2 linked regions of the Saccharopolyspora erythraea genome follow. The protein of the gene in region 1 interacts with the protein of each later gene in a pairwise test. Links are inferred from orthologs where the notes say so. Each region holds a gene or a part of one and is shown in the gene's direction. Other genes may lie near its edges.

What was found.
Region 2: the proteins of aceE (region 1) and nth interact in binary tests that used the Escherichia coli proteins (3 or more experiments, as listed by UniProt). The link is inferred for Saccharopolyspora erythraea from one-to-one orthologs.

Annotation. Positions count from the first base shown.
Region 1 is NZ_CP054839.1:2,156,253-2,164,746, reverse strand. The notes cover bases 1-3,371. They hold aceE (pyruvate dehydrogenase (acetyl-transferring), homodimeric type), read left to right. Parts: upstream 1-330; coding sequence 331-3,171; downstream 3,172-3,371. Other genes in these bases: HUO13_RS10030 (DUF3052 domain-containing protein), read right to left, coding at 1-93. In the rest of the region: HUO13_RS10020 (M14 family metallopeptidase), read right to left, coding at 3,442-4,695; nicotinamide riboside transporter PnuC, read right to left, coding at 4,751-5,398; HUO13_RS10010 (DUF3263 domain-containing protein), read left to right, coding at 5,806-6,042; HUO13_RS10005 (peptidoglycan recognition protein family protein), read right to left, coding at 6,055-7,011; HUO13_RS10000 (PucR family transcriptional regulator), read left to right, coding at 7,353-8,494. UniProt on the Escherichia coli protein: Component of the pyruvate dehydrogenase (PDH) complex, that catalyzes the overall conversion of pyruvate to acetyl-CoA and CO(2).
Region 2 is NZ_CP054839.1:361,871-366,605, forward strand. Bases 445-3,385 are described here. They hold nth (endonuclease III), read left to right. Parts: upstream 445-1,464; coding sequence 1,465-2,307; downstream 2,308-3,385. Other genes in these bases: HUO13_RS01725 (Crp/Fnr family transcriptional regulator), read right to left, coding at 445-1,006; HUO13_RS01730 (hypothetical protein), read right to left, coding at 1,098-1,352; HUO13_RS01740 (TlpA family protein disulfide reductase), read left to right, coding at 2,304-2,948; HUO13_RS01745 (NUDIX hydrolase), read left to right, coding at 2,945-3,385. In the rest of the region: more of HUO13_RS01725, read right to left, coding at 332-444; more of HUO13_RS01745, read left to right, coding at 3,386-3,655; HUO13_RS01750 (MarP family serine protease), read left to right, coding at 3,756-4,735. UniProt on the Escherichia coli protein: DNA repair enzyme that has both DNA N-glycosylase activity and AP-lyase activity. The DNA N-glycosylase activity releases various damaged pyrimidines from DNA by cleaving the N-glycosidic bond, leaving an AP (apurinic/apyrimidinic) site.

The DNA of each region.
Region 1 (8,494 bases):
CCAACCGAACTCCTGGACAACCATCTCCGGCTCGATGTCGAGCTTCTCGGCGACGTCGACATCGCCTTTGCCGGCGTCTCCCGCGGCGACCACGGTTTTCTCACTCCTCCAATGCCACCGGTGCGGCGCGGGCGTCGCGCCCGCCGCACACCACTTCCACGATCTGGCCGTTAGCGAACACCGCCAAGGGCCACCGGCGCAACTGCTGGCGCTACGACACGCCGGAGCTGCGCGTTAGGGAATGACTGTAGCCCGAGCGTGGCCGAACGGGTACGGCGTACTGACCGGTAGTGATGACGGCGTGCGCGTCCGGGACGATGATGGGGGACGATGGAGGTGTCGGACATCACTCCGGCGCGCCAAGGCCACGACGTAGTCGAGGAGTACCTCTTGTCCCCGCACAACAACGACGTCGGCAGCAACGGAGCCCCGCAGCACCGGGTGCGGGTCATCCGCGACGGCCTCGCCTCCCACCTGCCGGACATCGACCCGGAGGAGACCGAGGAGTGGCTGCAGTCGTTCGACTCCGTGCTGTCGGCGACCGGCCAGCAACGTGCGCGATACCTGATGCTGCGCCTGCTGCAACGGGCGCGGGAGAGCGGCGTGGGCGTCCCGTCGCTCACCAGCACCGACTACGTGAACACCATCCCCACCGAGCTCGAGCCGTGGTTCCCCGGCGACGAGGAGACCGAGCGCCGCTACCGCGCCTGGACCCGCTGGAACGCCGCGATGATGGTGCACCGCGCGCAGCGCCCGGGCATCGGCGTCGGCGGGCACATCTCCTCCTACGCCTCCTCGGCGAGCCTCTACGAGGTCGGCTTCAACTGGTTCTTCAAGGGCAAGGACCACCCCGGCGGCGGTGACCACCTCTACATCCAGGGCCACGCCTCCCCCGGCATCTACGCGCGCGCGTTCCTGGAGGGGCGGCTGTCCACCGACCAGCTCGACGGGTTCCGCCAGGAGTACTCCCACGCGGGTCCCGGCGGCGGCCTGCCGTCCTACCCGCACCCGCGGCTGATGCCCGACTTCTGGGAGTTCCCCACGGTCTCGATGGGCCTGGGCCCGATGAACGCGATCTTCCAGGCCCGCTTCGACCGCTACCTGCGCGACCGGGGCATCAAGGACACCAGCCAGCAGCGGGTGTGGGCATTCCTCGGCGACGGCGAGATGAACGAGCCGGAGTCGCGCGGCCTGCTGCACGTGGCGGCCAACGAGGGCCTGGACAACCTGACCTTCGTCGTCAACTGCAACCTCCAGCAGCTCGACGGCCCGGTCCGCGGCAACGGCAAGATCATCCAGGAGCTGGAGGCGTTCTTCCGCGGCGCGGGCTGGAACGTCATCAAGGTGATCTGGGGCCGGGAGTGGGACGCCCTGCTGCACGCAGACCGCGACGGCGCGCTGGTCAACCTGATGAACACCACGCCCGATGGCGACTACCAGACCTACAAGGCCAACGACGGCGCCTTCGTGCGGGAGCACTTCTTCGGCCGCGACCCGCGCACCAAGGACATCGTCCGCGACCTCAGCGACGACGAGATCTGGGGTCTGCGCCGCGGCGGCCACGACTACCGCAAGGTCTACGCCGCCTACAAGGCCGCCACCGAGCACCACGGCCAGCCCACGGTCATCCTGGCCAAGACGATCAAGGGCTACGGTCTCGGGCCGCACTTCGAGGGCCGCAACGCGACCCACCAGATGAAGAAGATGACCCTGGACGACCTGAAGCTGTTCCGGGACAGCCTGCGGATCCCGATCTCCGACGAGCAGCTCGAGCAGGAGCCGTACCTGCCGCCGTACTACCACCCCGGCCAGGAGTCGCCGGAGATCCAGTACCTGCAGGAGCGGCGCCAGCGGCTCGGCGGCTACCTGCCGGAGCGGCGGGTCAAGTCCAAGGCGCTGGTGCTGCCCGGCGACAAGGTCTACGACGTGGTCCGGCGCGGCTCGGGCAAGCAGGAGGTGGCCACCACGATGGCCTTCGTCCGGCTGCTCAAGGACCTGGCCAAGGACCCCGAGATCGGGCCCCGGATCGTGCCGATCATCCCGGACGAGGCACGGACCTTCGGGATGGACTCGATGTTCCCGTCCCAGAAGATCTACAACCCGCTGGGCCAGTCCTACACGCCGGTCGACTACCAGCTGATGCTGGCCTACCGGGAGAGCGAGCAGGGCCAGATCCTGCACGAGGGCATCAACGAGGCGGGCTCGACCGCGTCGTTCACCGCCGCGGGCACCAGCTACGCCACGCACGGCGAGCCGATGATCCCGGTCTACATCTTCTACTCGATGTTCGGCTTCCAGCGCACCGGTGACGGCCTGTGGGCGGCGGCCGACCAGATGACGCGGGGCTTCCTGCTCGGCGCCACCGCCGGGCGCACCACGCTCACCGGCGAGGGGCTGCAGCACGCCGACGGCCACTCGCTGCTGCTGGCGGCGACGAACCCGGCGGTGGTGTCCTACGACCCGGCGTGGGCCTTCGAGGTCGCCCACATCGTCAAGGACGGCCTGCGGCGGATGTACGGGGAGGACGCCGAGAACGTCTTCTACTACCTCACGGTCTACAACGAGCCGTACCAGCAGCCCGCGGAGCCGGAGGGCCTGGACGTCGACGGCCTGCTGCGGGGCCTCTACCGGTACCGGGAGGCATCCTCCGGCTCGGGCCCGCGGGCGCAGATCCTGGCCTCCGGCGTGATCATGCCGGAGGCGCTGCGGGCGCAGGAGCTGCTGGCCGAGGAGTGGGGCGTGCGGGCCGACGTCTGGTCCGCGACGTCGTGGTCGGAGCTGCGGCGCGAGGCCGAGGCCACCGACCGGCACAACCTGCTGCACCCGGGCGACGAGCGGCGCGTGCCGTACGTGACGCGTGCCCTGGCCGACGCGGAAGGCCCGGTGGTGGCCGTCAGCGACTGGATGCGGGCGGTGCCGGACCTGATCCGGCCCTGGGTACGCAGCGACATGGTCAGCCTCGGCACCGACGGCTTCGGGTTCTCCGACACCCGTCCCGCGGCTCGGCGGGTGTTCCTGGTCGACGCCGAGTCGACCGTGGTCGCCACCCTGTCGGCGCTGGCCAGGCAGGGCGAGGTCGAGGAGGCCAAGGTCGCCGAGGCCGCGCGGAAGTACGAGATCGACGACGTCAAGGCGGCCGGCCCGCAGACGTCGGACCCCGGCGTCGCCTGACGACGCCGCGGCGGCCATGAGGACGACCTGCGGACGGCGCTGAGGACGGCCATGCGGACGCTGCGGCGGCCTTGGCGCCCCTGAGGTCAGGGCTCGAGTTCACGGTGCCCGACACGCTCCGGCGTGTCGGGCACCGTTGCTTTCGGGGCTGGTGGACCGCCGGGCGGCAACCCGACGAGCCGCCCGGCAGCGCAGCACCAGGCGGCTCCGCCGGAAAGCCGTTCGCCCGCCCCACGTCGGCAGGGCGGGCGAACGGGCTGGTGGCGTGGGTCAGCGGCAGGCGACCGGTTCCGCCTCGGTCAGGCGGTATTCGCCGCGGGCGTCGAGCAGCAGCGCGGCCAGGGAGCGCGCGGGCTGGTTCATCGGCACGATGCGGCCCTCGCCCGCCGGGATGCTGTGCACGCCGTGCAGGTCGAGGACCTCGCCGAAGCGCGCGGCCTGCTCAACGGTGAGCCGGTAGGCGCAGGCCGGGGACTTCTCGACGTCCTCGGGCGCGGGCGGCTCGTTGTCGGCACCGCCGAAATAGAGCGGTCCCCGGTTCGCCAGGCCATCCAGGCTGGCCTTGCTGATGGCCGACTCGATCTGGTCGCGGCGTTCGGTGAACATCCGCAGGGTCGCCTGCACCGAGGTGAGGTGCGAGCCGACGCGCCGCCGGTTGTTGGTCGCCGCGTCCTCGCCCGCCAGCGGCTCGACGCGACTCTCCACGAGCAGGCCGACCGCGTTCTTCACGCCGACGGTGTTGCGCAGGATGCGTTCCTGCCCGTCGCCTGCGACCTGCTTGATCGGCTCGCCGGTCTCGGGGTCGGTCCAGATCCCGTACACGCCGGTCGAGAGGCCGGTTTCCTCCACCGCGGGCCGGACGTAGCGCTCCGACAGCCGCTCGGACTCCGAGCGCACCTGCGCGCCGGCGTTGAGGTTGCGCGGCCAAAGCGCGAGGAAGTCCTTGACGTAGTACGGCGGTTGCGCGCCGAACTCGTGCAGGTCGTGCACGACGGCGGGACGCTCGTCGCGCATGACCCGCGCGACGGCCCGGGCCTCGGGTGAGGCCAGCGCGAGGTGGTCGCGGTTGATGTCGATGCCGTCGGCGTTCTCGCGGGTGTTCGCCACGTGCCCGTCGGGGTTGGCGTTGGGCATGAACAGGACCGTCGTGGAGCGCAGGAAGCGCTGCACGCGCTCGTCCTGCGAGTAGCCGAGGTCGCGGATGGTGCTCAGGCACCCCTCGCGTCCCGCCGGCTCGTCGCCGTGCTGCGAGCAGACGAACAGCACCTTCGACCGGCCCGATCCGACGCGGGCCAGCCGCAGCGGCCGGTCCTGGACGCTGGCGCCGATCGTCTCGACCGCGACGTCGGGTTGCGCCCGGTCGACCTCGGCCAGGAAGGCGGCTTCCTCCTCGGGAGTCGTCCACCGCGCGCCGCGCGAATCCTCGAACCCAGTGCTCGGTGCAACCTCTGCGATCGCGGGCGCCGGCGCCACCAGCGCTGTGCACAGCGCGGCGACGGCGACCCAGCGGAACCGACGGACCATGGCCGGACCCCTTTCGTGTTCGATCATCCGAATCCACCAGGGGGTCCGGGGCAAGTCAAGGCTTGACCGCGGCGGGCCGGTGCGCTCGCTGCCTTCGGGCGGTGCGGTTCCAGCTCCACCAGCCGTGGATCACCAGCGCGGCGAACACCACGTAGATCGCGGCGCTGAACCAGAGCCCGGAGGCGATCTGCAGCGGCACGCCGACGGCGTCGACGGCCAGCCACACCAGCCAGAACTCGACCAGCCCGCGGCCCTGCGCCCAGAAGGCGACCAGCGTGCCGACGAAGATCCAGGCGTCGGGCCACGGCGCCCACGACGCGTCGAGCTCGGTCAGCAGCAGGGCGAACGCCGCCGTGCCTACCAGCAGCGCCGCCAGCAGCGCCAGCCGCTCCGACGCGCGCGCCTTGCGCACGACGACGCCGTAGACCGGGTCGGTGCGCCGGCTCCAGGCCCACCAGCCGTAGACGGAGATCAGCAGGATCATCACCTGCCGGATGGCCAGGCCGCCGAGCTGGGCGCTGGCGTAGACCGCGAACAGCAGCACCGTGGCCGACACCTGGACCGGCCAGGTGGCCAGGGTGCGCCGCTGCGCGAGGAAGACAACGGCCAGAGCGCAGAGCTGCCCCACCAGTTCGGCCCAGGAGATCTGCTGGCCGAGCACGGTGATCCCGTTGCCGAGCACCCACTCCGCGATGTTCTGCACGCCCACTCCTCCCGCCGGTCATGACCACCGGGCGGGCGGCGAGCGCGGCCGACGGGAACGCGGAGGGGGCCGTGCGCAGGGCGCGCCACGGCGGCTTCCGGCACCCGTGCGCTGCCTCCCATCCGGACTGTCACCGTCGGTTCCGGAGTTCCACCGGATCGGCCGGGCCGTTCCTGCGCGGAACGGCGCCGGTTCGCGGACTTTCACCGCCGGTTCGGAATTGCACCGAGCCCCGGAGCGCACGACGTTTCGTACTCGTGTGAACATCTTGCGCTGGTGACCTTGTTCCGGCATCCGGCAGTGCGGTGGATCACAGGTAGCGAAGGTCTCCGATCAGCCGATCGAACAGCAGTGCGCACGCGGGTAAACTCGGCCTGGCCGAAGATCGACGCGAGGGGGACCGCCGGGTGAACGACACCGACCACGCCATCCTCGCCTTCGAGAACGAGTGGTGGCACCACGCCGGCAACAAGGAACGGGTCATCCAGGAGCGCTTCGGGATCTCCCCGACCCGCTACTACCAGCGGCTCAACCGCCTGCTCGACCGGCCGGAGGCGCTCGCGCAGCAGCCGACCCTGGTCAAGCGGCTGCAACGGTTACGCGAGGAGCGGGAGCAGCGGCGGGCCGCCGCACCCCGCCGCTGACCGCGGAACTCACTAGCTCTGCTGGGCCGCCTGCGCCTGCTGCTCCGGCGGGAGCTGACGTGCCTGCTGGATGCGCACCAGTTCGGCGAGCAGCGGAGCCGCCTGGTCCGGCGGCAGCGCCTGGAAGGCCGCCCTGATCGCTTCGGCGTCCATCGACCGCTGCTGCGGCACCTGGACCGCGGCCTGCCCGCCGCGCTGCGGGCCGAGGAGCCCGTTGACCAGCTCCACGAGCATCGCCACGAGCGTGCGCGGACCGAGATCGGTGTCCCAGCCCACGATCTCTCCCTTGGGGCCTCTGGGCCCCAGCAGCTCGCTCTCGATCCGGCGCAGGATCGCCTCCTGCTCGGACCCCACTGGCTGTTCCGGCGGCGGCGGCGCGGGGGCCACCGGCTGTCCGGGCCTCCCCGGTCCGTCGTGGTTCTTCCTGCCCGACAGATCCGCGCGGAACCGGTCCATGTCGACGTGACCGGGGTCGATCTTGCCGGTCACGCTGGTCTCCTTGTGGCCGCGCGCGGCCTCGGCGGGGCGGCCGATGTGGGCCAGCACGGCCGAGGTCGCAGTCAGCGCCGCGTCGTACTGCTCGGGGCTCGGCCCCTGCTCGACACCTTGGTAGTCCCACTCGAAACCGACGTAGAGGAAGTTGCCGTCGCCCGCCGGGTTGGGGCCGGACGCCTTCGCCTGGCCCGCGTGGTTGGCGCGGCCCGCGGCGATCAGGTGCACGACGCCGTCGAAGCCGATCAGGCCGTGGCACAGCGGGCCCCGCAGGTCCGGCCTGCCGTCGATGCACAGCTGCACGCTCGGTGCCGGGTTCTCGTAGGACGCGGGGGTGGCGGTGTGGTGTTCGAGCACTCCCACCGGGCTCGGCTGCGGACCGGACGTCGCGGTCCGCTCCTTCCACCCGGGCGTCTCGACGACCTGCAGGCCGGCCGCCCTGAGCACGTCCGCAAGCCATTCCAGAGGCAATGTCACGGCTGATCACTCCCTGCCGTAGGCGTCGCCCCATCGTCTCCCGGTGCCGAACGGGCAACCACGGCCAACCGCGTGAAAACAGCGGTAACCGCCCGATCGAGTTCCGCGGAATTGATCCAGAAGCCGAACTCGGTGAAAACCGGTGCGGCCGTCATGAATTCCGCACCGCGTTTTCGTCCTCTTCGACTCCATTCCGGACGCATTCCGCCGGTGTCGCAATCACCCTTCGTGGCGAATTCGCCGCGCATCCAAGCCGGCCCGGTCAGGCGCCGATGTGACCTGGCACCGACTCCGACCGCTCCCCGCCCGATCGCGATCAGGCCGCGTGCGATTCTGGAACCATGGCTACCGAACGCGCAGGTGATGGACCACGTGAGGTCTCAGCCGCCACGCTTCGCCGACTCGAGCGGGCCTCCGGCGGGCTGGCGACCGCCAGCATCAGCGCGATGGAACAGCGGTTGCCGTGGTTCCGCCGGATGCCCGCCGACCAGCGCGCGAGCGTGCTGCTGGTCACCCAGACCGGCGTGTCCAACTTCGTGGCGTGGCTGCAGGACCCCACCGAGGCGATCCGGCTGACCGCCGAGGCGTTCCGCTCCGCTCCGCGCGACCTCTCCCGCTGGGTCAGCCTCCGGCAGACGCTGGAGCTGGTGCGCGCCGCCATCGACGTCTTCGAGCAGCAGCTGCCCGAGCTGGCCGACGAACCGGACGAGCGCACGCTGCTGCGCGAGTGGATCCTGCGCTACACCCGCGAGATCGCCTTCGCCGCCGCGACCTCCTACGCGGCGGCGGCCGAGGCACGCGGTGCCTGGGACGCGCGGCTGGAGGCGCTGGTCGTCGACGGCATCGTCCGCGGCGACGCCGAGGAGTCGCTGCTCTCCCGCGCCGCCGCGCTCGGGTGGGAACCCTCGTCGGAGGCGACGGTCCTGGTCGGCACCGCTCCGTCGGACGATCCGCCGACGATCGTCTACCAGGTCCGCAGCCGCGCCGCCCGCGTCGGGCGGCCGGTGCTGCTGGGCGTGCAGGGGACGCGGCTCGTCGTGGTCTTCGGCGGCCCGGCCGACGACCGCACCGAGAACGAGGCCGCGTCGCGGCTGGCCGAGGCGTTCGACGAGGGACCGGTGGTCGTCGGCCCGACGGTGCCGAGCCTGGCCGAGGCGCACCGGTCGGCCTCGGACGCGATGTCGGCGCTGCGCGCGGTGGTGGCGTGGCCGACCGCGCCGCGGCCGGTGGCCTCCGCGGACCTGCTGCCGGAGCGGGCACTGGCAGGCGACCCGGAGGCCGAGCGGCAGCTCGTCGAACGGATCGTGCTGCCGCTGGTCGACGCGGGCGGCGCGCTGATGGAGACCGTCGACACCTACCTGGAGGTCGGCGGCGTGCTGGAGAACTGCGCCCGCCAGCTCTACGTCCACCCCAACACGGTGCGGTACCGGCTGCGCAGGGCGGCCGAGCTGACCGGCCGCACCCCGTCGAACCCGCGCGACGC
Region 2 (4,735 bases), 1.8 Mb from region 1 along the record:
GTCGCGCCAGCCCGCAGCGCCATCAGGCGCTTGACCCCGGTGCCTTCGGGTATCGGCCGACCGGTCGGCGGCTCGGGCCGGACACCTGGTTGGTGGCTCTCGGACGCCTGGTCGGTGGCTCGGGCCGGACGTCCGTGTGCCAGGCGCTCAGGCGGCCACCCTGCCCTCTTGCCGCCCAGCACACGCGTGGGTGCCACCTGCTCGGTGATCTTCCCGGGCCTTCCGCGGGCCGGTTTCCCGCGCGCGCAAAAACGCGCGCCGACTGAAGAGCCCGGGGTCCGCCCCGGGCCCGTCTATCGGCGCGCGTCGCGACCGGCGGCCTCGCCGGTCGTCAGCGGGCGCGTCGGGCCAGCCGCTCCGGATCGAGGATCAGCACGCTCTTGCCCTCCAGCCGCAACCAGCCGCGGTGGGCGAAGTCGGCCAGCGCCTTGTTCACGGTCTCCCGCGAGGCGCCGACGTACTGGGCGATCTCCTCCTGCGTCAGGTCGTGGGTGACCCGCAGCAGGCCCGCCTCCTGGCTGCCGAAGCGCTGCGCGAGCTGCAGCAGCGCCTTGGCGACGCGGCCAGGCACGTCGGTGAAGATCAGGTCGGCCAGCATGCCGTTGGTCCGGCGCAGCCTGCGGGCCACGACCCGAAGCAACTGCTCCGCGATCTCGGGGCGGGTGCCGATCCACTGCCGCAGCGCCGTGCGGTCCATGGTCAGCGCCCGGACCTCGGTCACGGTTGTCGCGGTCGACGTCCTCGGCCCCGGGTCGAAGATGGACAGCTCGCCGAACATGTCCGACGGCCCCATGATCGCCAGCAGGTTCTCCCTGCCGTCCGGGGACTTGCGTCCGAGCTTGACCTTGCCGGATTGGATGATGTAAAGCCGGTCGCCCGGCTCGCCCTCGGCGAAGATCACGTGTCCTCGCGGGAACTCCGAAGGTTCCAACGATTGGGTCAGTGCTTCCGCCGCGGCCGGCTCAACGCCTTGGAAGATACCGGCCCGGGCCAGAGTCTCGTCCACCTCGTCCCTCCATGTTGAGACGCGGCGGCTGTCTTGCGAACCGGACCCGCACGCGACCGGTCCGGTGTGCCGCCGATCACTACCAGTAAGTCTAAGACTGGTCGCGGGAACGGCGAGTCCGCAGCTTACCGGCGCGTCCCACCCTGCGTAGCTGGAACAGCTCCAGCGCACGTCCAATTCCCTGCCGGAACAGCGCCCTGACCTCGTCGGGCCGGGCGTTCTCCAGCAGCTCCTCCACCTCGTTCTCCTGTACCGCGACGTGGCGGAGCCGTGCCTCCACGCGCTCCATGAAGAGCGTGAAGAACATGATCACAAGCGGTACTACGATCACGAACCAGGCAGTCATGATGGTGAAATCCTCGCTCATGCCTTCGGGGCCGATGTAACCGGGGGTATGTTCTGCGCGCGCGAGGCCATGCGAGCACCGTCCTCCTGGGTGGCATCCGTACTCTGGTGGAGTGCCGGACCAAGCTCGGAACAAGCCCCGTGACGCCGCTGTCAAGAAGGCTGCCAAGGCCCGGTCGGGGGAGACCCGGCTGGGACTCGTCCGGCGTGCCCGCCGGATGCTCCGCGCGTTGGCCGAAGCCTATCCCGACGCCCACTGCGAGCTGGACTTCAACACCCCGCTGGAGCTGGCGGTGGCCACGATCCTGTCCGCCCAGTGCACCGACAAGCGGGTCAACGAGGTCACTCCGGCCCTGTTCAAGCGCTATCCGGCGGCCGAGTCCTACGCCGGCGCGGACCGCGCCGAGCTGGAGGAGATGATCCGCTCGACCGGCTTCTACCGGAACAAGGCCGCCTCGCTGATGGGGCTGGGCGCCCAGCTCGTGGAGCGCCACGGCGGCGAGGTTCCGGCCCGCCTCGACGAGCTGGTCAAGCTGCCCGGCATCGGCCGCAAGACGGCCAACGTCATCCTCGGCAACGCCTTCGACGTGCCCGGCATCACGGTCGACACCCACTTCGGCAGGCTGGTCCGGCGCTGGCGGTGGACGGCCGAGGAGGACCCGGTCAAGGTCGAACACGCGATCGGCGAGCTCATTCCGCGCAAGGAATGGACCATGCTGTCGCACTACGTGATCTTCCACGGGCGCCGCGTCTGCCACGCCCGCAAGCCCGCCTGCGGGGCCTGCCTGCTGGCCGCCGACTGCCCCTCCTACGGCGACGGCCCGACCGACCACCTCGAGGCCGCGAAGCTGGTCCGCGGGCACGAGGCCCCCCACCTGCTCGCGCTGGCCGGGATCGTCGACGAGATCCCGGACAGGACCGTCGAGAAGGTGGCCGAGACGGAGCCGCACGCGTGAGCGGTCGGCTGCGGGAGTACCGGAACGAGATCCGCTGGACCGTCGTGGTCGTGGTGCTCGCGGTGCTCGGCATCGTCGCGCTGTGGCCGCGCGGCGCGGAGCAGCCCGCCGAGCCAGGCGGAGCGCCCGCGCCGGCGCAGGTCGCGGCGCAGCGCGGCGCCGACCCCGCGCTGCGGGCGTCAGCGGCCCTGGAGCCCTGCCCGTCGGGCCCGCCGACGGGTCCCTCCGGCGCGACCGGCACCTGCCTCGCCGACGGCACGCCCGCCGACCTCGCCGCCATGGTCGGAGGGCGCACGACGCTGGTGAACGTCTGGGCGACGTGGTGCCAGCCGTGCCGGACCGAGCTGCCCGCGCTCCAGGAGTACTCGCGCCAGCCCGGCGCCGTGCCGGTCGTGGGAGTGCAGGTGCAGAGCGACGAGGACGACGGCCTCGCCCTGCTGCGAGAGCTCGGTGTGCGCTATCCGAACGTGCACGATCCCGACAACCGCGTCCGGGCGGCGCTCAACGTGCCCGCCGTGCTTCCCATGAGCTACGTCGTGACCGCGTCCGGCGAGGTCCGCCGGGTGGACCCGCCGGTCGCGTTCGAGTCGGCCGACGAGGTGCGCGCCGCGGTCCAGCGCACCGCGGGAGGTGCCGGATGACCGGACCGGGAGTCGGGCCCCTGGTGGACCCCGACGACGTGCCCGAGTGGCTGCGGGCGCTGGTCAAGCGCACCGCCGACCTCGACGGCGGGCGCCTCGGCTGGCCGCGCACCGACCCGCCCGCCGACGCCCGCCCGGCGGCCGTGCTGGTGCTCTTCGGCGAGGGCGTGTCCGGACCGGACGTGCTCTTGCTGCGCCGCGCCGACAGCCTGAACTCCCACCCCGGCCAGGTCGCGTTCCCGGGCGGCGCCCTCGACCCGGGCGACGACGGTCCGGTCGGCGCGGCGCTGCGGGAGGCCGCCGAGGAGGTCGGGGTCCTGTCCGGCGGCGTGCGGCCGGTCGCGGTGCTGCCGGAGCTGCACGTCGCGCACAGCGGCTTCCGGGTGACCCCGGTCCTGGCGCACTGGCGGACGCCGTCGCCGGTCGCACCGGTGGACCCGGCCGAGACCGCCGCGGTGGCGCGGGTGCCCGTCTCGTGGCTGACCGACTCGGCCAACCGCATCCGGGTCCGCTACGCCGAGCGGCAGCTCGGGCCGGCGTTCCTGGTCCCGGGGATGCTGGTGTGGGGCTTCACCGGCGGGCTGCTGGCCGGGGTGCTCGACCTGGCCGGCTGGGCGCGCGGCTGGAACCGCGACGACGTGCGTGAACTGGGGGCTGCCTGGAGGGCCGCGGAGGAGGCCGACGACGTGGGCTTCGGCACGCACTGAACCGGTGGCGGCACTCGCCGCCCGGGCGGATGCGAGGCTTGCGGGGGTGGTGCGGGCTGCCATGATCGGACAGCATCGCCTGCGGGAATGAGGTGAACGGGTGAACTGGGTCGATCTGCTCGTCGTGCTGCTGGCGCTGCTGGCCGCGGCGTCGGGTGCGCGCAGCGGGCTGATCACCGCCCTGTTCTCGTTTCTCGGTGTCATCGCCGGTGCGGTCGTCGGGCTCAAGCTCGCGCCGCTGCTGCTGGAGCGGCTGGACAGCCCGTCGGCCCGGATCGCCTTCGGCGTGGGCATCGTGGTGCTGCTGGTCGCCTTCGGCGAGACCTTCGGCATGTGGGCGGGCCGCGAGCTGCGCGACCGGATCACCTCGAGCAAGCTCACCGGCGTCGACAACGTGCTCGGCGCGGTGCTGCAGTGCGTGGCGGTGTTCGTGGTCGCCTGGCTGGTGGCCCTGCCGTTCACGTCGGCTTCGGCGCTGCCCGGCCTGGCATCGGCGGTCACCAGATCGACGGTTCTGCGCACGGTGGACTCGGTGATGCCCGACGCGGCCAAGCAGCTGCCGTCGGAGCTGCGCGAGATGCTCGGCATGAGCGGTTTCCCGGAGGCGCTGGAGCCGTTCTCGGAGACGCCGGTCGCCGCGATCGACCCACCGGACCCCGCCCTGGCCTCCAGCGAGGCCGTGCGCGACGCCCGGACGAGCGTGGTGAAGGTGCGTGGGCGTGCGGTTTCGTGCGCGCGGGCGCTGGAGGGCACCGGGTTCGTCATCGCCCCGCACCGGGTGATGACCAACGCGCACGTCGTCGCGGGCACCGACAAGGTCGCGATCGAGATCGGCCGCGGCGAGTTCGACGCCGAGGTCGTGCTGTTCGACCCGAACACCGACCTGGCCGTGCTGTCGGTGCCGGACCTCGACGCCGACGCGATGACGTTCAAGCAGGGCGCCCACCCGGGCGACAGCGTGATCGCGCTCGGCTACCCGCTGGACGGCCCGTACACGGCGTCACCGGGCCGCATCCGCGAGCGCATCCGGCTGCGCGGACCGGACATCTACGACTCGACGACCGTGGTCCGCGAGGTGTA